DNA from 3 places in the Sutcliffiella sp. FSL R7-0096 genome. Region 1 is predicted to be linked to each of the others. Evidence: riboswitches for the same ligand, from Rfam matches in the RefSeq annotation. Region 1 holds a riboswitch; each other region holds the start of a gene.
What was found. Region 1 has a riboswitch for thiamine pyrophosphate ahead of tenA (thiaminase II). Riboswitches for the same ligand answer to the same signal wherever they lie in the genome.

Region 1 (8,114 bases):
AGTTTTCAAATAATTCTCCCAAGCACCTGGATACCATATGCCATATTCGTTTAAAAGCGAAAGCGAGGTGCGAAAAACATCTTGCGTCTTACCATCAACAATAATATTTCCAGCCTCATCCAACGCGATGATCCTTTCCACGAAGCCGAGTAGCTGCTCCACTTTATGCTCCACGATGATAACTGTTTTATCATCTGCCACTTTCTTAATGGTGTCCCAAACTTCCCTGGTACCTTCTGGATCTAATAACGCGGTCGGTTCATCCAAAAAGAGCACGTCTGGATCCATCGAGAGGACGGAAGCAATGGCAAGCCGTTGCTTCATCCCTCCTGAGAGTTGCTGGATTTTCATGTGGGAATTTGGTAATTCCAACCCCACCATATCAAGGGCTCCTGTAATTCTCTTCTCCATTTCCTCTCTTGGAACAGCGAGGTTTTCCAGTACAAATGCAAGCTCTTCATCCACATAAGGCATACAAAACTGTGCATCCGGGTCTTGGAAGACATATCCCCATGAATTGGGCAAAAGTTGCTCTTTTACAATCATCGGCACTTCCATGACATTCGGAATAAGTCCTGCCAAAACTTGAATGAGCGTAGATTTCCCACTACCTGAGGGGCCAAGGATCAATACCTTCTCTCCTCTCCCGATCTGGATGGACAAGTCTTCAAATATCCTTTCTCCACCCGGATATTTCAGTCGTAACTGGTTTAATTGTATGATTGGTTCCATCTTTGCCTCCCTATTGCCTTAAGGAATCATAATCATCCTTGCTGACCGGTCTCAGTAGACTTGTGACTCCCGTTGCCTCTAGTGCTTTTACCAAAACATAAGCAAGTACTCCCGCTAAAAGGACCGCTCCGATCAAACGGAAAGATATTAGCAAGGTTACATTCCACCAGACATAATCAAACAGGTATCCCCTAAATAGGTCCAATAGAAGCGAGCCGACACCTGCTGCGATACCTGCAAGAGATGCGACAAGCACATCAAACCGCTTATAGCGGAAAGCCATGAATACCATCTCAGCAAAAAGTCCTTGTATCACACCATATATCAAAACCATCAACCCATATTCCGACCCGACCAGAAATTCACCTGAGGCGGCTGCCACTTCCGCTAGGAATGCTACACCAGCTTTTCTGATCAGTAGATAAGCAACCGTGGCGGCAATGAACCACATGCCATATGTCAGCTCTTGAAGCTGCAGTCCGAATGGCGCCAGCACGTTATACACCGGAGCCCAAAACTTATAAACAATCCCGAATACCAATGCAATAATGACCGTCACCAATATATCTGTAAGCTTTAATCCTTTGTTCATTTGAATCCCCCCTATGCCTTCACTACAGTTTCTGAGACCGGCCACTTCTCCAAGGTGTAGGCCATTTCCCAAAAGGAATATTCATACTGGCTGCTGATGATGAAATACTCAAGCATTCTGGCTTTCTCTTCCTCGGTTGCCTTGTCTGCCAATTCATCCAATCTATTGATTTGCTCTTCCACAAGCTCCTTGAACCATTCCCCACCATAAGCTGCAATCCACTCCTGATAGATTGGTTCAGCTGGAGTGCAGTCTTTTAATCTCTCACCAATTTCATAATATAACCAGTAGCAAGGAAGCAGGGCTGCAATCACTTCTCCCAACCCACCGGTCAATACGGCACGATACATATGGGAAGTATAAGCGTGTGCGGTCGGAGCTGCCTGGAATGCCGCCTTTTCTGCCTCTGTCACCCCAAGACGTTTTGAAAAATTTTCGTGCAAGGATAATTCTGCTTCATATGTACCTTGTGCATGTGCAGCTAGTCTTGCTGTCGTTTGCAAATCAAACGCTTTTGCCCCTGCATATGCTTGGACTTTTGCAAAGTGGCTCAAATAATAGGCGTCCTGCAAAACATAGTACTTGAACGATTCCAATGATAAATTTCCATCTGCTATTCCTTTTACAAACGGGTGATGAAAGCTCGCCTCCCAAATGTGATCCGCTTTTTCTCTTACAAACTGTGAAAATTTCATTCTTCATTCCTCCTAAAATTGTTAGTATAATGCAAAAAACCACCTTCCTCGCTGGCGCAAAGAAGGTGGTGAATTCACTAGTACAACTGAACATTAAAAGTATAGTGTTTTCGACCCCACTTCCCTACGCTGGTGTTAACCAGATCAGGTTCTAAGAGTCTTGAAGTCACACTTCAATCTCAGCCTTATAAAGGCACCCCTAGTGGTAGATTCGTATCGAGTTGTCGGAAAGCAATTTCTGATACCTATGTTAATCAGCTTTTTCTATTTTGTCAAAGAATAATTTTACACAGAAGCTGAATTTCCCAATCCTTCAGGCGTCTCTTCTTCTTCCGTAGTATGTTTGGGCAAGGTGAACATATAAAATAATCCAACAAACACCAGGCATCCGCCTACCAAAAGGTGCAGCCCTTCCACGGTTAGCATCTTTTGAAAGGTCAGGGCAATCACTCCAAGGGTGATAGATTGGGACAACATCATCAAGGGAGTGATCCAGCCTTGAACCCTTCCCATCATTTTTGGATCTACAATCCTAGGCAGCCATCCACCGATTCCAATATTGACGAATGGTAGTCCCAGACCAATCAATGCAGTAAATGCAAGGTAATAATACGTACTAGGGCTATACCCGCTTGCTATGACGAATGCACCAGAGATGCTAAGACCGATAATAATCATCTGATACAATTTCAACTTTTTCGCCAACATCGAGGCAACAATGCTTCCAATCAAAATTGAGATGCCAAACACTACTCCCATCACCATCATGAGCTGCTCATAGTCTATTGGGGCAAGTTTATATTTAAGTATATAGGCTGGCATGACGGAGAGCCCTCCGTTCACAATTCCAAAAACAAAGAAACCAATGATCAGGTAGACTAACAAAGGATTTTTCAAAATATAAAGCATGCCATCTTTAAAGTCATTTGCCACAAATCTAACATTAAGTTGATTCCATTCGTGCCTGCCATTTGGTAGGACAACAGTTTCTTCTAACTTACATGCACGTATCAGTATCGCACTGACCATATAAGTGATAAAACATACAAATATTGCACCCTGAAGGCCTACCGTCCAGTAGATGAAAATTCCAAGGGCATTTCCGAACAACATGAACAAGCTGCTTGTCATCTGATTCAGTCCTGCTGCCACTGTATATTCATCCTTCGTCAGAATTCCTTGGATGATGGCAGCTTGGGCAGGGTGGAAGAATTTCGATACGGCACTTCTTAAGAACAACAAAGCGAATACGAGCGGCATCCAATCAATATAAATCGCCCCCATAAGCGCCAGCGATAAAATGGCACAAATCACATCACTGTAAACAGCAATTTTCTGACGATCCATTCTGTCAGCTAATACTCCTACCAGAAAGAATACTGCAAGTGTCGGCAAGGAATACATCAGTTCCGTTAACGCGGCATAAAAAGGCTGATCTGTATATCTGTCCAACAAATACAGCATCAACGCTGCGATACCAACGATACTCCCCATTGTCGACGTAAAAGATGACCAGAACAACAAACTGTAATTTGGTTTCTTGAATATGGCGATCATATTTCCCATCATTTTTCCTCCACTAATCATTATCTAAAATAAGTTTATCTTCTTTAAGAAGTGCCGTTAACCGACTGTCGGTTCTTTTTCTCTCGGTCTGGAGGTGGAGGACAAACAGCAGGATAATGGCATAAGCCAAGTTGCCTTTTCCATATAAATATAGTTGTGCAAAGGAAGATTAGAGGAGGTTTTAGATGGACTCATTTGACAAGCAGCGGAACATGGATGAGCTAAGCCAATATCAAGAGTGGTTTGAATCGAATAGACAAAAGGACCCCTACCCCTTATATCCTAATTATGGAAAAATAACGAAATACCAAGAAATACCCATCAACTTTCCAGAACAACGCCAATTACAGCAGCCAGGATTGGAAAAATACATGGTTCCAAAGCCCATTATTGAAAATCCTAACTATAAGGGCAGTGGCAAGTTAAAGGGAAAGGTCGCACTCATTACTGCCGGGGATAGCGGGATAGGTGCAGCGACAGCGATTTCTTATGCAAAAGAAGGTGCAGATCTAGCCATCTCCTATCTTGATGAACATGAAGATGCGAACCGAACAAAAGCTAGAATTGAAGAGCTCGGGCAACGTTGTATGCTTATGCCTGGGGATTTAAGAGAGAAGAAACAATGTGTGGCAATTGTAGAGCAAACCATCCAAGCTTTCGGAAGGTTGGATATCCTGGTGAATCATGTGGGAATACAATTTCAACAACTAAGTTTGCTTGATATTACCGATGAACAGTTCGATGACACATTCAAGGTGAATATTTATTCCCACTTCTATACAACCAGAGCAGCTTTGCCCTACTTGAAACCCGGCAGTTCCATCATAAATACCGCCTCCGTAGTCGCTTATGCAGGGGAAAAACAATTGATTGATTATACTGCTACCAAGGCAGCTAACATCGGGTTTACACGTGCCCTTGCCAATAGTATCGTTGACCAAGGTATCCGCGTAAATGCCGTCGCCCCGGGAAGAACCTGGACACCACTCATTCCTGCAAGTTTTTCATCGGATCAAGTAGCAGTGTTTGGAGCATTTAACCCCATGAATCGGGCGGCTCAACCATTTGAATTAGCCCCCACTTATGTTTATCTCGCATCAGATGACTCCCGATTCGTTACAGGCCAAGTACTGCATGTAAATGGAGGAGAGTTTACGGCTTCTTGATTGTGGAAAGGAGATGTTTCTCCATTCACACATTCAAAAAATATTGCGAAGGAGTGGATTATTTTGCGTTACGAATTTAACCCTGAAGTCGAACTATTGTTAATCAATCAATCGGATGCAAAAGTCCAAATGGTTTACCAACCAAATAAATGGCCGATGCCCAAAATTGGACCGCGCCCTCCGTACTACACAGAACCAATATATGAAGCGGAATATCCTGTTATCTAGCTCAAGGGACCATAATGAAAGCCCCCTAAATAATTTAAGGGGGCTTTACTAAAAGTTAAGCTAATAACTTTTCTAATACAGTGTTCTCATTTTCATTTAATAGGTTCTTCTGGATGATGGCATCCACCTTTTTATTCATATACCCTTCAAGCAATTCTGCTTCTCCTTTGTCTCCAACTAAAATTATTTTTTCCCACTGCTTATCCGCTGCCTTTTTATCAAGCATGCTGCCAAGGCTCTTTACCCATCTCTTCTGATTTGCATGGATGCGATCTTCGTAATGATCCACTTGGCTCGCAGTTTTAATGGCTCCACTTCCCATACTGGAACTGTGATGAGAGGGACCCTGATGCATTCTCCAGTCATCGATTTCCAAATCATATTCCATCGACTCACTTTCTTCTATCAGGGCAAACATCGATGTAAGAATTTTAATTTCATTCTGTTGCATAAGAATAAAACCAGTTAAAGGGTATGCCTGATACATTTTTTGTAGCTCATCGAGTACAGGATATTCCTCCCAATAAAAATCGGTCGGTACAGAAACCTGTAATTCAAACGTCTCCCATAGCCCGCTATCAGCAGATGCAAAGATGATTAGGCCTCTCGGCATTTTCCTATCCATGCTTTCCACATACTTTTCAACATTTTCACGAATGGAACGCAATCTTTTTAACTCTTCCATACTGCTAGCTTCTATATATTCCTCTAATCGATTGAACCCATTCTTCAATGCTATTTTCCATTCGCCACCTTGCTGGTCGGGGTGGCTGCGATCGGTGTGTAAATATAAGCTTAATACTTTGTCTGGTTTAGTAAATCTCATGTTCGAAAGTTTTTTCATTGTCTTATGATAGGTCAAAGAATCCTCTCCTTTAAACTTGTGGTTTAATAGTCTTTATCACGAAAGTGGATGATCTAAACATATAAGGCTCTTTTCTTAAAGATTGGTTTTATACACTAGTAAAAAGTCGGCAATTGAACTTTTTATCGTTTATTCACTCTATAATAAGCAGGGGAGCTTGACTGTACAGCCAGGAAAAGAGCATGATAGCAAAGAATATAACGGTTGTTTTAAACATAGGAAAAAGCAACAAAGTTTACGATAACAGTCACAGAAAAAACACCTTCCCCATTTATCGAGGAAGGTGTTTACTGTTAGTCATCGTCATCTCGGTCTTTCTTCTTGCCACGCTCTTTCTTTTTTTCTTCTCTTTTCTTCTCTTCTTTTTTCTTTTTTTCTTCTCTTTTCTTTTCATCTTTCTTCTTTTGCTCTTTCTTTCTTTGCTGTTCTTGCTCCTGCTTTTTCTCTTCCTTCTTCGCAGAGTCTTTCTTTTTCTGCAGGCTTGCTGGGAGGTTGAAGGATTCTACCGGTTCCCCTTCAAGCGCTTCACTAACAACCTGCTGAAACACCTTGGCTGATGGACTACCGGCACCAGAAATGATTGGGAGTACATTTTCTGAAGACTCTTTATCGAATCCTATCCAGAATGCTCCGACAATCTGCGGGGTGTAACCAACAAACCATTGGTTGGATGTAGCACCATGGTTATTGTCACTTGTTTGGGTGGAACCAGTTTTTCCGGCTACTTCACGCCCTTCTATGATGGCGTTCTTTCCACTGCCTTCTTCCACTACTTCTTTGAGCATAAAATTCATTTTTTCTACCGTGCCTTCTGAAAAGACCCGTTCTTTTTCTTCTTCAAATGAGGCTACTTCTTGACCTGTAACCGTCTCAATTTTAACAATTGCATGGGATTCAATGATCTCCCCATTATTGGCATAGACCGAATAAGCTTCTGCCATATGTTTAGGGGATACTCCGTAAAATCCACCTAAGGCTATGTTTCCTAATGTTCTATCTTCTTTCTCATCAACCGGGAGATATAGCTTCTTTGCTGCATCCATCCCTTTTTGGATCCCCATCTCATAAAGCAGGGATACGGCAGGAATATTATAGGAATTCAACACTGCGTCATACATCGAAACTTCTCCACGAAAATCCAATGTGTGATTTTGAGGGGTATAATCGCCGAATTCAGTCGGTGAGTCATTCAACATGTCATAAACATCATATCCCTCTTCAAGAGCAGGGGCATACACCAATAATGGTTTGGCAGTAGAACCCGGAGGTTTTTTCAATTTGGAGGCACGGTTGAAATCGCGGAACTCATAGTCCCTACCCCCAATCATTCCGAGAATCCCTCCTGATTTCGGATCAAGTAGAATGCCACTGCTTTGTGCCACCTCTCCGGTTGGCGCAGTCGGAAAATTCTCTGGGTCTGCATATACTTTTTCAAGGGCTTCTTGGACTTTCGGCTCCAATGTGGTGTACACTCGGTACCCGCCCGCAAGTAGCTCACTTTCACTGATGCCGTACATTCTTTCGGCTTCATCGATTATGTAATCCGTAAAGCTAGGATATTTAGCTTTATACGGATCTACGTGCCTTGATTCAAGCTTCATCTCTTCCTGCTTTGCCTCTTCCACTTCTTCGGCTGTGACAAAACCTTGGTTATGCATCAAAGAAAGTACCAGGTTCCTGCGTTGAATCGAGCGTTCTTCATTATTTAATGGAGACAAGGCAGACGGGGCTTTAATCAGCCCGGCCAAAGTAGCAGCCTCCGCCAATGTCAGGTCCTTGGGTTCCTTGGCAAAATAAACTGCTGCCGCCCGCTTGATACCCCAGGCACCTTCCCCAAAATAGATCTGGTTAAGATAAAGACTGATAATTTGGTCCTTTGAATAGGATTTTTCCACTTTCTTTGCCAAAAAGAATTCATCCGTTTTCCGTTTCAATGTTTTATCATGTGATAAAAAGACGTTTTTCGCTAACTGCTGAGTGATGGTACTTCCACCCTGTACATAGCCCCCTGCTTTCACATTCGTAGTCAGGGCACGCACAGTCCCTACAAAATCAAATCCATCATGCTCATAAAAGCGCTGGTCCTCAACCGCTACAACCGCCTGCTTGAGCACTTCCGGTATTTCATCGGAAGATACCCCCTCTATTTGATTGGAAGTGATCCTGCTTGCTACTTCCCCGTGACGGTCATAAATGACAGAGGACTGTGGCAATGGATCAGTCAATGCACTGACGTCCCTTGAATTAATATATAATTGCATTCCTAACAG
Region 2 (8,114 bases), 2.3 Mb from region 1:
AGGTACTTAGAATCATCAAAATAAAACCAATGTTCAAGGTAAGAGTGAAAGGCTGGCCGCTTCTTGCGGAAGTAATCATAAATACACCAACTACAGCTAGAATCATTCCAATCGCTCTAGAAAGGGTCATTTTTTCGTGCAAGAATAGCATCGATAGAAAGACGGTGAAAATGGGGGAAAAGGAAATAAGCCATCCTGCAGCAGAGGCATCTATCGTCAACAAGGCACTCGCTTGCAATACTTGATGAACAAAGACGCCCAATATTCCCAACACTAGTAGATGGGGAATATATTTTATAGAAATGGAAAATCGTTCACGTTTTAGAACTAATAGAATCATTAAAAACAAAGCTCCTATGCCGAACCTCATTACCAATAAGGTGAAAGGATCAAGCTTATCCAAAACAGCCTTTGTGGACACAAATGAAATCCCCCAAAAACTGATAGCCATGGTGGCATACAGGGAGGCAGTAAAGGTTTTCCTCATGGAGGTCATCATCGCACTATCTTCCTTTCCAATGATTATCTTTACCATCGTATGCTTGTCCGGATTTAAGATATTCTATTGAATCGTAAATAGTCTAAAGGAATTACTTCATTAGTGGGTCAAAAGAGGATCAAAAAAAGGCACCACTACAATGTAGTGGTGCCTTTAGTATGGAGCGGATGGGATTCGAACCCACGACCCCTTCGCTGCCAGCGAAGTATTCTCCCACTGAACTACCGCCCCGATGAGACTGAATTTATTTTACCAAAAAATCAGCCTTTTGCAAACATTATTTGAAAAGATTTTATTAGTCCAAGTTTTCTACTTCCGCTTGGATGACACCGGTCAATGATTTCAATTCATAATAGACATCTGTTGTGTATACAATCTTCTTGGTTGTGATGATGCAGTTTAATACAATATCGTCCTTTTCTTCTTTTACTTTGACTCGCTTTATAGACAAGTTTTTATGATGAATCTCTTTCATGACCATGGTCAGGTCAACATCTTTTTCAAGATAGATCTTCACTTTAATCTCTTTTTCCTTCAATTTCTTCGGTCCGATTTTTTCAAAAAGGGAAGGGATGACCTTCACACCCAAGATGATAAAGATAACGCCGAAAGCACCTTCAATAAAAAAACCTGCACCTATTGTAATCCCCAAAGCGGCAGAGGCCAATACCAATGCTGCTGTAGTCAGGCCGGAAATGGCTTCATTGCTTCTACGAAGTATCACGCCTGCTCCCAAAAATCCAATACCACTAATTACATAGGAAGGAATACGACCTGGGTCCATAGGTCTCGAATACTCTTTTGAATAGAGAAAGGCGGATTCATAGGAGACGATGGTTAAGAGGCAAGCCATCACGGATACAATTACACAAGTCTTTAATCCAAGTGGCTTTCCTTTTAATTCACGCTCTAGGCCAATGATAATACCTGCAAAGGTTGCAAAGATAAGCTTTACTACAAAATCGTACTCGTCGATAAATTCGAAAAATAATTTCATATGGCACCTCCTGTATAAAATGCTGTATGATTCTTGTATATTGTTTCTTTCCATAGTTGCATTGACAACTTTGAAAGCAACCTATTTAATAACAAATGGTTAGAGAATTATAACAATATTCTGTACAATTAGAAAGTATAAACTTAAATGGAAATGGTTTGGGTGAAAGTGTATGAATAAATGGTTTAATCCTTATGTGGCTCTCGCGGTGGGAGTAATAACTGTTTCCGCCTCAGCCATATTTGTCAAACTGGCGGAAGCACCAGCCGGAGTGGTGGCCTTCTATCGGTTACTATTTTCTGTGTTATTTTTACTTCCCGTTTTTCTATATAAATATGTAGGGGAATTAAAGCGAATTAGAGGAAGGGACTGGCTTTTTTCTGTTCTTGCCGGAGTATTTTTGGCATTTCATTTTATTTTATGGTTTGAATCCTTGAACTATACCAGTGTGGCTAGTTCAACTGTACTTGTCACGCTACAGCCACTGTTCGCCTTTATAGGGACATACCTGTTTTTCCAGGAAAGGCTCAGTAAAAAAGCGATTACCAGTGGAATCATCGCAATTCTCGGAAGTGTTGTGATCAGCTGGGGAGATTTTAGAATAAGTGGAATGGCTCTTTTCGGAGATATCCTTGCGCTAGTGGCATGTGCGCTGGTTACAGCTTATCTTCTATTTGGGCAGGATGTCAGAAAAAGATTATCGTTGGTTACCTATACATTCATTGTCTATGGGTTCAGCACTGTTACATTGTTTCTCTATGTGCTGTTTACAGGTGATTCATTCACAGGCTATTCTGCATCAGATTGGGGATGGTTCATCCTGCTTGCCATCTTCCCCACACTGTTGGGACATTCTTTATTCAACTGGGCAGTCCGGTATATCAGTACCAATGTTATATCCATGAGTATTCTCTTTGAGCCAATTGGTGCTGCTATTCTTGCATACTATGTTTTAAATGAATCGGTAACATGGACTCAATTCTTGGGAGGATTCCTAGTAATGTTAAGTGTAGGTTATTTTCTAAGAGAGAATAGGAAGACAAATCACAACAAAGTGTTAACATCGGAGAGAAAAGAGGAGGAGAGGAAATGGATGTAAGATTGGCGATTCCAGGCGATGAATGTGCAATTGCCGAGGTTCATGTTGAAAGTTGGAAAACAACCTATCAGGGTATTGTTGATGAAAACTATTTACAGTCCTTATCCAAGAGCAGCCGGGAAGAGATGTGGAAAGGGGTTATTGAGCGGGGGTTCAACGAGAGTTGTTTATTTGTTGCATTAATTGATGGGAAAGTTGTAGGCTTTGCCAGCGGGGGACCTGAGCGTACGAAGAAATACGGCATAGACACTGAGTTGTATGCCATCTATTTGCTTAAAGAGAACCAGGGAAGAGGAATAGGAAAAAAACTGATTCAAGAAGTAGCAAGCTTCTTAATGGAAAAAGACCATTTCTCCATGCTTGTATGGGTTCTAACAGAAAACCCTTGTAAACATTTCTATCTTTCCTTCTGTCCCGAAGAACTAGATACTGAACAGATTAAAATTGGTGAAAACAGTTATGAGGAAACGGCATACGTTTGGAAAGACTTGCGGAAGCTTATAAGAGAAGGGTAAAAAGCCGACATTGTCGGCTTTTAGTGTAATTAGCTTTAATTATGTAAAGTTTAACTTAACCGAGTGGCCATAATAGCAAAAAAAAGCGCAAGTGAAAAACTCATAATCACGTTCTCTCCACGTACTTTCTCTTCTGATTCGCTTATTCGCACCGCCTCAAAGTAAGCAAATAAAAACAATACGATTGAAGTTAGCAAAGCTATCAAAAACGCTGTGTATTTTAAGAGATACATATCTTTTCCCCCTGCTCCATCAGTTATTCCATTATATGAAGGAAGCAAACGGAACATTCTAGTAATTTTTATATCATCTCTTTTAAAAGCTCAGGCTCCATCAATCCAACAATTAATATGTATTTGTAGAAAAGCAAATAGAAAAAGCTGATCTAATTGATCAGCTTAGGCAATGGACTTATTGAATCTAAAAATACGGGGAACTGTCTTGATTAACAATACTGTGACTACGGTGGTAACAACAAAGCTCGGTAACATATATGAACCATTGTAAATTAAAGAATAAAGCCACACTGGCTGTCCTTCCGGAGCAAAGTGACCAAAGAAGATCATGCCTGCCACGAAGTGAGCGGAGAACCGGAGTAGACATGCAAGGAATATCGCAATTGTTACGAATAAAGTTAACTTCTTTAAGTTGTCTTCCTTAGAGGAATTCACAACTTGTTTTGCCACAACACCAGCAAATCCTAGTACGACAAAAGCTACAATATAATCTAAGAAAATCTGTACAGGATCCACTCCATAAAAGTTACCTGTTACTATTTGTAATAACCCAAGGACAAAGCCTGAAAGGATACCACCTTTTAATCCCCATCGAAACGCCATGATAAATATTGGTACCATTGAAATTGCTATAGAGCCACCTTGTGGCCATATTTGGGATAATGCTCCAGATAATAAATCTAGCATATAAGCCAAGGCACTAAAAATGGCAACCTCGACAAGAAACAACGTATTATTTTTCTTCATAATACTCCTCCTTAGAATAACGGTTCTGACATTAAGTTGTTGGTAAGCAGTCTAAATGGGCTGTAACATCATGCTCATTTATCCGCTATTTCATCAATTTACAGAACCATGAAAATAAAAAAAGCAATAAAGGAGGGCTCCTTTATTGCTTAGATAACGTTAAGAAATAAAATGTGCCACATCCCTACGATAGTATTAACTAACAGGTTCAAAGGGTCAGAACATAATAGTTCACTCTCAGCCATAGTGGCCCCCCTCGTGGAATTATTTAATTATTACTTATCATCATACATAACCTACTAGAAAACGACAAGCTTTTTCCATTTGTCGAATTATCTCATTTGTAGAGTAAAGTTATTAGATGATATGTTTCTTCTATAAAGTATTATTAGATGACAACACTAACATGAAATTTTTTTCAGAAAAAGTATTGCAATATAGTTGTGAGGGTGGTATATTTAATCTCGTCGCTTCGAGCAGGCGATATTAATATAGCAACAAAGCACTTGAAAAATAATCAAAAAACAGCTTGACTTTAAACGAACAAGTTGTTATGATTAGGAAGTCGCTTTTGAGCGAAATTTGTAAGAAAATGATCTTTGAAAACTAAACAAAACAACAGCGTCATAACGTTAATCCTACGGGATTAACAAAATGATTTAAGTAACACAAGCTAGCAAATTTTGAGCAAAAGCTCAGACTCTTTATTGGAGAGTTTGATCCTGGCTCAGGACGAACGCTGGCGGCGTGCCTAATACATGCAAGTCGAGCGGACCTTTTAAAAGCTTGCTTTTGAAAGGTCAGCGGCGGACGGGTGAGTAACACGTGGGCAACCTGCCTGTAAGACTGGGATAACTTCGGGAAACCGGAGCTAATACCGGATAATATAAGGAACCTCCTGGTTCTTTATTGAAAGATGGTTTCGGCTATCACTTACAGATGGGCCCGCGGCGCATTAGCTAGTTGGTGAGGTAACGGCTCACCAAGGCGACGATGCGTAGCCGACCTGAGAGGGTGATCGGCCACACTGGGACTGAGACACGGCCCAGACTCCTACGGGAGGCAGCAGTAGGGAATCTTCCACAATGGACGAAAGTCTGATGGAGCAACGCCGCGTGAGCGATGAAGGCCTTCGGGTCGTAAAGCTCTGTTGTTAGGGAAGAACAAGTGCGAGAGTAACTGCTCGCACCTTGACGGTACCTAACCAGAAAGCCACGGCTAACTACGTGCCAGCAGCCGCGGTAATACGTAGGTGGCAAGCGTTGTCCGGAATTATTGGGCGTAAAGCGCGCGCAGGTGGTCCTTTAAGTCTGATGTGAAAGCCCACGGCTCAACCGTGGAGGGTCATTGGAAACTGGGGGACTTGAGTGCAGAAGAGGAAAGTGGAATTCCAAGTGTAGCGGTGAAATGCGTAGAGATTTGGAGGAACACCAGTGGCGAAGGCGACTTTCTGGTCTGTAACTGACACTGAGGCGCGAAAGCGTGGGGAGCAAACAGGATTAGATACCCTGGTAGTCCACGCCGTAAACGATGAGTGCTAAGTGTTAGAGGGTTTCCGCCCTTTAGTGCTGCAGCTAACGCATTAAGCACTCCGCCTGGGGAGTACGGTCGCAAGACTGAAACTCAAAGGAATTGACGGGGGCCCGCACAAGCGGTGGAGCATGTGGTTTAATTCGAAGCAACGCGAAGAACCTTACCAGGTCTTGACATCCTCTGACACTCCTAGAGATAGGACGTTCCCCTTCGGGGGACAGAGTGACAGGTGGTGCATGGTTGTCGTCAGCTCGTGTCGTGAGATGTTGGGTTAAGTCCCGCAACGAGCGCAACCCTTGATCTTAGTTGCCAGCATTCAGTTGGGCACTCTAAGGTGACTGCCGGTGACAAACCGGAGGAAGGTGGGGATGACGTCAAATCATCATGCCCCTTATGACCTGGGCTACACACGTGCTACAATGGACGGTACAAAGGGCAGCAAAACCGCGAGGTCGAGCCAATCCCATAAAACCGTTCTCAGTTCGGATTGCAGGCTGCAACTCGCCTGCATGAAGCCGGAATCGCTAGTAATCGCGGATCAGCATGCCGCGGTGAATACGTTCCCGGGCCTTGTACACACCGCCCGTCACACCACGAGAGTTTGTAACACCCGAAGTCGGTGGGGTAACCTTTTGGAGCCAGCCGCCTAAGGTGGGACAGATGATTGGGGTGAAGTCGTAACAAGGTAGCCGTATCGGAAGGTGCGGCTGGATCACCTCCTTTCTAAGGAATGTACGCTTGTTGTTTTGTTTAGTTTTGAGAGAGCATTCTCTCTAAATAGGCAATTCTTACGAATTGTCATAGTTGTTCCTTGAAAACTAGATAATGTAACTAATATCAAGATATTCACAAAATATCGTTCATCTTAGTAATTTTCTTTATAGATATCATCGCTGATATCGACACATGACCAATTTTGGTCGACGGTTAAGTTATTAAGGGCGCACGGTGGATGCCTTGGCACTAGGAGCCGATGAAGGACGGGACTAACACCGATATGCTTCGGGGAGCTGTAAGTAAGCTTTGATCCGGAGATTTCCGAATGGGGAAACCCACTGCTCGTAATGGAGCAGTATCTTTACCTGAATACATAGGGTAATGAAGGCAGACCCGGGGAACTGAAACATCTTAGTACCCGGAGGAAGAGAAAGCAAACGCGATTTCCTGAGTAGCGGCGAGCGAAACGGAATTAGCCCAAACCAAGAGGCTTGCCTCTTGGGGTTGTAGGACACTCAACATGGAGTTACAAAGGAACGGGGTAAATGAAGCGATCTGGAAAGGTCCGTCATAGAAGGTAAAAACCCTGTAGTTGAAACTTCGTTCCCTCCTGAGTGGATCCTGAGTACGGCGGGACACGAGAAATCCCGTCGGAAGCAGGGAGGACCATCTCCCAAGGCTAAATACTCCCTAGTGACCGATAGTGAACCAGTACCGTGAGGGAAAGGTGAAAAGCACCCCGGAAGGGGAGTGAAATAGATCCTGAAACCGTGTGCCTACAAGTAGTTAGAGCCCGTTAATGGGTGATAGCGTGCCTTTTGTAGAATGAACCGGCGAGTTACGATCCCGTGCAAGGTTAAGTCGAAGAGACGGAGCCGTAGCGAAAGCGAGTCTGAATAGGGCGAATGAGTACGTGGTCGTAGACCCGAAACCAGGTGATCTACCCATGTCCAGGGTGAAGTTCAGGTAACACTGAATGGAGGCCCGAACCGACTCACGTTGAAAAGTGAGCGGATGAGGTGTGGGTAGGGGTGAAATGCCAATCGAACCTGGAGATAGCTGGTTCTCTCCGAAATAGCTTTAGGGCTAGCCTCATGTGTTAGAGTCTTGGAGGTAGAGCACTGATTGGACTAGGGGTCCTCATCGGATTACCGAATTCAGTCAAACTCCGAATGCCAAAGACTTATCCATGGGAGTCAGACTGCGAGTGATAAGATCCGTAGTCAAGAGGGAAACAGCCCAGACCGCCAGCTAAGGTCCCCAAGTATACGTTAAGTGGAAAAGGATGTGGAGTTGCTTAGACAACCAGGATGTTGGCTTAGAAGCAGCCACCATTTAAAGAGTGCGTAATAGCTCACTGGTCGAGTGACTCTGCGCCGAAAATGTACCGGGGCTAAACGTATCACCGAAGCTGCGGACTGTTCTTACGAACAGTGGTAGGAGAGCGTTCTAAGGGCGTTGAAGCTAGACCGTAAGGACTGGTGGAGCGCTTAGAAGTGAGAATGCCGGTATGAGTAGCGAAAGAAGGGTGAGAATCCCTTCCACCGAATGCCTAAGGTTTCCTGAGGAAGGCTCGTCCGCTCAGGGTTAGTCGGGACCTAAGCCGAGGCCGAAAGGCGTAGGCGATGGATAACAGGTTGATATTCCTGTACCACCTCCACTCCGTTTGAGCAATGGGGGGACGCAGAAGGATAGGGTAAGCGCGCTGTTGGATATGCGCGTCTAAGCAGTAAGGCTGAGAAGTAGGCAAATCCGCTTCTCATTAAGGCTG
Region 3 (8,114 bases), 1.7 Mb from region 1:
CCTGACACACTTCCAGTTGTTTATCCATATTTTCTTTAATTAGGTGCATCGGTACGTGCCCTGGCCCTTCAATCATCACCTGTACTTCATGCTCCCATGCGATTTTTGTTAGCTCTCCAAGAGTCTCTAATTCTGAAAACTGTGCTTCATCATTCGCATCTGCAATAGACCCAGGACGTAAACCATCCCCTAAAGAGAATGCAACATCATAGGATTTCATGATTTCACAGATTTCTTCAAAGTGAGTGTATAAAAAGTTTTCTTTGTGGTGGTGTAGACACCATTGTGCCATGATAGACCCACCGCGAGATACAATACCTGTTAAACGTTTAGCTGTTAACGGGACATATCGCAAAAGAACACCAGCATGAATGGTGAAGTAATCAACACCTTGCTCTGCTTGTTCAATTAAGGTATCACGGTAAACCTCCCAGTTAAGATCTTCAGCAACACCATTTACTTTTTCAAGTGCTTGATAAATTGGAACAGTGCCTACAGGAACCGATGAGTTACGAATAATCCATTCCCTTGTTGTGTGGATATTTTTACCGGTTGATAAATCCATAATATTATCAGCACCCCAGCGTGTTGCCCAGGTCATTTTTTCAACCTCTTCTTCGATAGAAGATGAAACAGCAGAATTGCCAATATTAGCATTTATTTTCACATGAAAGTTACGGCCAATTATCATGGGCTCTGATTCTGGATGGTTGATATTAGAAGGAATAATCGCTCGACCTTTTGCAATTTCTTCACGTACGAATTCAGGTTTCATATTTTCTCTAATTGCGATAAATTCCATTTCAGGCGTGATAATTCCTTTTCTAGCATAATGAAATTGTGTAACATTTTTCCCTTTTTTGGCCCGTAACGGTTTCCGCTTTAAACCAGGAAACACGTTATGATTAGTGCGAGGGTCGTTTTCATCTTTATAACCATTATCCTCAGGCTTGATTTCACGACCATCATATTCCTCAACATCGCCACGTTCTTGAATCCATGAACTACGAAGGGCAGGAAGACCTTTAGTAATATCGACAGAAAAATCAGGGTCTGTATAAGGTCCGCTAGTGTCATACACACGTACAGGAGGATTTTCCTCTTCTCCAAATGTAACGGTTGTCGGGCTTAACTCGATTTCACGCATTGGAACTTTAATGTCAGATCTAGAGCCTGTTACATATACTTTTTTGCTACCTGAAAAATTAGACATGATGGAAATACTTTGTTCGTTTAATGAAGATGTTGACTTTGACATAATAAATCTCTCCTTTTTTGAATTCAAGGACTAGATATAGAACACAACAAGAGGAAAGCTTATAAAAGCTAATGAAGTACATAAAAAAGCCGGTGTCCAATAAATGGTTGGACCCGGCTAATATGTATACAGAAGTAGTAGTAATATTAATGACGCTTCTAACTTCCCCACGCTGGTATGAACCAGATCAGGTCCCAAGAGTCAAGAAACTTCAACGTGTTTCTCTCTCAGCCCAACTTTTTGGACTCCCCTAGTTATTATTATTCGATTTGATATTAGTATACAGGTGACTTCGTAAAAATAAAAGGAATATTTAAAAAATGGGTCGGAAGGATGAGAGTGGGAGAAGTTGCCCTTTAGAGTAGTTTCAATATTGATGCAGTTAAACATTTTACTCCGATAGGGAAGATATTTTTAAAGAGAAATCTGGTAAAAGTATCGTAATCGGAGGGTTTAATAGAGTGCCCTTTTGAATTTCAGGTGATATTTACTAAAAACGATTTTCAGTAATCGGTCGCATACGGAGTAGTCGAGGGTTATCATAGCAGTCCTCTTTCTCTGTAAATAGCTCAATTTAAGAGTATACAGAGACACATCTTTTATTCCGTTTATAAGGGCGCAATTGTGAAGTAAAGGAAGCCCAAATTCTCGTTTATAACACTGAGAAATTAGGCTTTTAATAGGGATATCTATAACATTGTAAATCCATTTTCCTGAAGCTCCCCAAAATTATTTATCTATCCTTTTAACTTTTTAAATTAAAAAGGTTTATTAAAATTAGTGAAAAACAGTACAAAAAAAAGCAGCCGTCATACTTATCGAATTATTCTTTATTGCGAACTAAGCTCTACAACTGAATTTATTATTTGAGGCCAGTCTTCACTATGAATCTCATGCCCTGATCCATCAAGAGTTAATAATTCAGCATGAGGGATGGCTTTCGCAAGAGCAAGCCCGTGCTCATATGGCAGAGCTGGATCTTCTGTACCATGAATAATAAGCACAGGTACGCTGATCTCACCCATTCTATCGAAATACACGTCTCCGCCTTGCAACATGGCATGATTAAATCTGCTCGGTAGCTGTTTGGCGCGATTCGCCTCTCTTTCTGCGAGTTTATATATTCTTTCCTGTTCATAAGGTTTGGAACCGACTATTCCATCCATCCGCAAGATAGGAAATGGCCGCCTCCCGATTTGCCCAATCTATGGAAGCACTCTTCGCATGGTGATCCAGTATGCTCTGATCCATTGGAGGCAGCTTTTCCATTTCAGTCCCGAACACACTTGATGCCATTAGTGTAAGCGTAAATACGCGGTCCGGATATCTCAAAGCAAGAATCTGTCCGATCAGACCGCCTAGGGACATACCAACGATATGTGCCTGCTCTATGGAATAAGCGTCTAGGACACCTGCTGCATCGTCAGCCATGTCCGTTATTGTATAGTTGGAGGTACCCGGCTCATAAATGGTCGATCGTCCCACATCCCGATGATCGTACCGAATAACAAATCTCCCCTGATCAGCGAGACGGAGACAGAAGTCTCTATCCCACCAGTCTAATGAAGACATTGCTCCCATGATCAAAAGCACAGCAGGGTCATTAGAGTTTCCAAAACTTTCTGTACATATATCCACTTTATTTATTTTCAGTATCTGTTCTCTCATGTTTTTACCCCCGAATTATTTATTATCTAATCGCCGGTACTATGGCGCAGATCAATAACCTCTTTCTGGAGCATGATTGGCCTGCCCCTTTAATTATCGCAGTCGAACCCACTTGATAATCATGACGAGGCCTCCTTTTAAATGTTGTTATATAGAAAGGGAATCATTCCTATATTAATCACTATAACATGGGGTCATTTCCTTTTCTACCAGAATTTTCTTGCGCTTTTTCTCATATACTTCTATACAACTATTCCTTTTAATTCTAGGTAGGTGAAATATATGTTTAATCGCGAGTACATATAAAACTAAGATATATTGGAAATGGTTTCTAATTAGTTAATTGATAAGGCTCTTTTCTCAAAGATTGTTGCTATTTACTTGTAAAAAGTCGGCAATTGGACTTTTTACTGCTATCAGACTCTATAAAGTGCAAGTAGTTTCTTCAGTACAGCCGGGAAAAGAGCACGACAGTAGGGAAGATAACAGACGGTTTAAAAATTCGTAAAAGCAACAAAGTTTACGAAAAGAGCCATTGATAAAGACGCCATTTAAATTATTCTATTAAGGGCGCAATTCTGCAGTGCCCTTTGAATAAGGGAAGTACTTTTTCCTGTTAAGGGTCACATTACGAAACAAGGAATAAATTGTAATGGGAGGTTAATTTAGGAATAACGCGATGTAAAAATATTAAGATCCTTTTGGAAGGTTAACCTAATTAATTTTAAAGGGTTACTATATCTTGAAGTATGACATTTTAATTATTATTATGAAAATGCTTTAGGGAGGGTGAAATGGAACCGAAAATAAATATCAATAATTCAACACATTTTACCTGGCTGTCACGTTGGCCGCAGTGGACTGGGTATGCAGCTGCTCTATGGTCCCTACTATACGGGTTACTCGGGCTGTACTGGATATTAGGTGGCAACGGATTTCCTTTCGGTAAAAACGATTCACGAGCAGAAATTATGGGATCATTTTTATCAAATCTTAATGTTGATGTCGGGGGACCAGTCATTGCCATAGCTGGATTGGTAGGTACAGTGGTAGCTATAGCGATGATAAAGACATGGGGAAGTCGTTTTCCTCGTGCAATATTTCTCTCCTTTGCTTGGATAATGAGTGTGACGCTTATATTTATAGTTCCAGATTCACGAATTGTGCAGAACTTTGCTTATTTGTTTTTGCTTCACTTTGATCTTCTGGATTGGAGAGTTATTAATCAAGTTTTTTGTATGGTTGGTGGGTTCATATGGGGTGCTTTTGCCATAGCATATTTTCGTCTTACACAGAATGCTTGTGGCAATTGTGGCCGGAATGACGCTACAGAAGGATCATCAGTAAAAGCAAAAGCAAAGTGGGGAAAGTGGTTTACCTATTTAGCCGTTATTATGGCATTGCCATACGGTATTGTTCGATGGGCGTGGGCTTTAGGAATTCCTTTGGGGACAAACGACTTATCAATGGTTGGGAATGAAGACAATGTTATAGTTGAAGCCATACTGGGAGGATTATGTATTGGCGGTGGAATTCTAACTCTTGGACTTATTCAGAGATGGGGAGTGATTTTTCCACGGTGGTGTTTTTTTCTAGCAGGTAAACAAATTCCAATTTGGTTTGTTATGGTTCCTGCAATGTTGATGTCGGCCATGATCACGATTACGGGGCTAAAGCTCAGTCCACAAATCATACTTATGATGGTTAATGGCTCAATTACCAATGAAAATTGGGGACAATTTGTTCCTTTTTTGTTCTGGTTGCCATGGGGAATATCTCTAGGGATAGCAATTTTAGCTTATTATTTAAAAAGGCGGGGACGATGCAAGCATTGTGGAAAACTTTAACTCATTATTTTAATGGTCATTTAACAAAAATAAAATCAAATGTGGCGAATTAAGATTACTTATAGAATGTATAAATGAGAGTTTTTATTTTCCTTCACTTTACTATTCGGTAATATTTCACTATAGGGCGCGATCCTTAAACAAGGATCAGCGCTATTTTTCATTTTAGGGGCATATTCTTAAATAACACTTGGTTAGCTTAATTGCACAATCATGAAAAAAGAAATGTACTTAAAGTCCCCGGTTTAGAAAAAGAAGGTATTACGTTATTCAATAGAAAGAGCTTCCTATCCCTTATGGTCATTATATTCAGTAGAGTTAGGACAAAAATCACCGTCAATTTATTTACGTGAATTATCGTCAATAACACTTTTAATTATATGAAAAGACTGTGTACATTACTCTTTTAAATAAACGGACATATCGTCAATTAACTTATCCATTTGTTTGGCATGCGTTTGGTACATTTCTTTTGCTTTCGTATTTTCTGTTTGCAGGGAAAAATTCATTAAATTACTCTGAAGTTGCTTAATATTAGCCGTTACTAATAGTTTTTGCTTAATTTTAGGCATATCTGCTTTATCGTTATAAAAGTCAACATAAACATTTCCCATGGAATCAATTTGCGCCAAAAATACATCTGAAAAACCCTTTGCACCCTGCTTCATGATTTCCCCCAACAGCCATTCATTCGTATAACCGTATCTACTCAAACTTTTTTCCATAACACTTCCATCAATGATTACAATACGTGGCTGGTGCTCTTGTTCTACTATCAACCCGACATCTTTTGGGGTTAAGGGTTGATTGTTTGTTTTTTTCATGACACTTATTTGTCCACTTACCTCCATGATAGCTGTTTCAATTTCAGATAGTTTAAATGCACCTTTTTGCCGTAGGTGTATCATCAGTTCATCGACTGTTAAATCTTCCTTTTTTAAATTTTCTTCAAATACCTTTCCATTCTGTATCAAAACGGTCGGCTTTCCTTCTGTAAGTTTACGAAAGCGAAATGATTTTAATTCAATCTTAGAGACAATCATCGGTAGGGTTGCCCAAATAATCATCCCAAAAATAAAATTTGACATTCTTACTTCCGTACCGAAAGTTAACTCAGCCGCTATTCCCCCGATAGCAATACCAACGATATATTCATAATACGTCATGTCTACAATATGTTTCTTTCCCATAATTCGGGCTAAAATAAACAATAAAAAAAATCCGGCAAGCCCTCGGATAAATACAAGACCTAATTCATTCATCTAGTTCACTCCTAATTCCAATAAAATATTATACTTTTCCATTATTGGGAAAGCTAATACTAAACATACTGAAAATGGAAAAATATTTAAGGAGTGTTTATTGTGGTAGTACTAAGTAGATCTTTCGGAATCATTATTATTCTAATTTTAATGACAACAGGATGTAGTAATGTAACGATAACTGAAAAAGATGAATTGCTTTTCTACAAAATTGATGAGTTACATGACTACATTGATGACGAACAATGGGAGAAAGCATTAAAAAACTTAAGTGAATTTCAGAAAAGTTATAAAAGTCGAAAGTGGAAGTTGCAACTTTTAGGTGTGTTAGAAGATTATAAAGAAATTGAATTGGAAATGGAACAATTGAAAGAAAATATAAAAGAAAAAGAAGAATTAGAGTGTAAAATCGGGTTACTCCACATTAAGCACCGGATGTATATCATATATAATCTGTGAAGTACCAAACTCTACCTCTCGATATTATATTCTATTGAGTAAAAGGCCCTTCAATTTATTAATAATGTAATATAAATCGGAAATATTGAGACAATAGAGGTAATTTTTTTAATTAGGAGGGGATTATATGTTCATGATTATACGAATAATCCTGTGGATATTTGCTGCATGGCGATGGGGGGATTGGCGGAATTGGAAGAAGTACCAATCTACCATCTTGTTTTTCATCTTACTTGATTTATTATATAATTTTCTAACATATAATTACACGTTGTGGCAATACGAGCCTACCTCTCTTATACCTAATCATACTTTGAACAATATGATCGTGATGTTTATATTTTATCCTTGCATTGTACTTATCTATCTAGGTCGATATCCATCTGGTAAGGTCAAGCAAGGTGCCTGGATTATTTTTTGGGCAGCATTTTTATCTCTCATTGAATTTATCAACAACAAAGCGGGCCTCATAACCTTTCATAATGGTTGGAATATAAAGTGGTCTATATTTTTTTATCTGTATTCATTGCCCATATTAAGACTTCATCATAAAAGACCATTACTGACCTATGTATTGGCAGTATTGATAACTATAGGGTTGTTATGGATATTCAAAGTTCCCATAAGTAAAATGAAATAAGTGCCGGTTCTTATCTGTATGTCTTGATATTGATTGAAGCAACTTAACCTATTTCCGTTTTCTAAAATTTTCACAAAGATCCCCTTTATCCATTTAGGTGAAGGGGATCTTTCCTTTCTTATTGAGGTTGAGTGAAAAGGTCAAAATCTGACTATAAAGGTAATGGCGGGCTAGGACCAATTATTCCCAATCAAATAAAGGTCGCAAGTTCTGCCAGGTGAAACACTATTCTCCTATGTTGCACACTGCTGATACTTGACACAAGTATGCCTAAGTAATATCATTAAAAAAGACCGATTGTTCTTTTTTTGGAGGAAGTGGTATTTTGAATAAAGGAAAAAAAACTAGAACACACATCATAGAAAAGTCATCTGTATTGTTTAACATAACTGGTTATAAAATGACCTCAATTTCAGATATTATGAATGCGACTGGCCTTAAAAAAGGTGGGATATATAATCATTTTGAAAACAAAGATACATTGGCAAAAGAATCTTTTTCGCATTCAAAAAACTTATTAAAAGAAAAATACTATGAAGCAGTTGCATCAAAAGACACAGCCTATGAACAGCTTGACGCTTTTATATCCATCTTTTGTTCATTGTACGAAAATAATATAGTAGTAGGAGGGTGTCCACTAATGAATGCTGCCATAGAAGCAGATGATTCGAAAGTGGATTTTGAGGATTCCATAAAAGATGGCTTCTCCGGAATATTAAATCTAATTCAGAGAATTATTGAATATGGACAAAAACAGAAAGACATAGACAATGACTTAGATGATCAACAATTAGCTATCTATATTCTCTGTTCTTTGGAAGGATCCTTAGCATTAAGTCGATTGTTTCAAGATAAGTCTTATTTAGAATCTGTTATTAAACAGATTAAGTCCACACTATTCCGATAGACATCCATTTTTACAATTATTTTCGAAAAAAAGAGACCGGATCAGTCTTTTTTTTATCTGAACTTAGTGCTGT

Region 2: another riboswitch for thiamine pyrophosphate. It lies ahead of thiT (energy-coupled thiamine transporter ThiT); the one in region 1 lies ahead of tenA (thiaminase II).
Region 3: another riboswitch for thiamine pyrophosphate. It lies ahead of thiC (phosphomethylpyrimidine synthase ThiC); the one in region 1 lies ahead of tenA (thiaminase II).

Annotation. Positions count from the first base shown of each region.
Region 1 covers NZ_CP152003.1:1,310,701-1,318,814, reverse strand. Annotated here, with positions in the region: gene MKY77_RS06760 (ATP-binding cassette domain-containing protein) at 1-732, opposite strand, end outside; gene MKY77_RS06755 (ECF transporter S component) at 743-1,324, opposite strand; gene tenA (thiaminase II) at 1,336-2,019, opposite strand; TPP riboswitch at 2,124-2,230, opposite strand; gene MKY77_RS06745 (MFS transporter) at 2,305-3,585, opposite strand; gene MKY77_RS06740 (SDR family oxidoreductase) at 3,771-4,751, shown strand; gene MKY77_RS06735 (hypothetical protein) at 4,815-4,979, shown strand; gene MKY77_RS06730 (VLRF1 family aeRF1-type release factor) at 5,035-5,823, opposite strand; gene MKY77_RS06725 (PBP1A family penicillin-binding protein) at 6,138-8,114, opposite strand, start outside.
Region 2 covers NZ_CP152003.1:3,939,903-3,948,016, reverse strand. Annotated here, with positions in the region: gene MKY77_RS20310 (DMT family transporter) at 1-535, opposite strand, end outside; tRNA gene MKY77_RS20305 (tRNA-Ala) at 659-730, opposite strand; gene MKY77_RS20300 (MgtC/SapB family protein) at 795-1,496, opposite strand; gene MKY77_RS20295 (DMT family transporter) at 1,669-2,595, shown strand; gene MKY77_RS20290 (GNAT family N-acetyltransferase) at 2,586-3,110, shown strand; gene MKY77_RS20285 (hypothetical protein) at 3,161-3,343, opposite strand; gene thiT (energy-coupled thiamine transporter ThiT) at 3,509-4,093, opposite strand; TPP riboswitch at 4,258-4,360, opposite strand; rRNA gene MKY77_RS20275 (16S ribosomal RNA) at 4,798-6,349, shown strand; rRNA gene MKY77_RS20270 (23S ribosomal RNA) at 6,552-8,114, shown strand, end outside.
Region 3 covers NZ_CP152003.1:3,043,044-3,051,157, reverse strand. Annotated here, with positions in the region: gene thiC (phosphomethylpyrimidine synthase ThiC) at 1-1,258, opposite strand, end outside; TPP riboswitch at 1,406-1,520, opposite strand; partial or broken gene MKY77_RS15640 (alpha/beta hydrolase) at 2,089-2,926, opposite strand; gene MKY77_RS15635 (hypothetical protein) at 3,721-4,773, shown strand; gene MKY77_RS15630 (DUF421 domain-containing protein) at 5,172-6,035, opposite strand; gene MKY77_RS15625 (DUF4363 family protein) at 6,138-6,494, shown strand; gene MKY77_RS15620 (CBO0543 family protein) at 6,622-7,134, shown strand; gene MKY77_RS15615 (TetR/AcrR family transcriptional regulator) at 7,460-8,041, shown strand.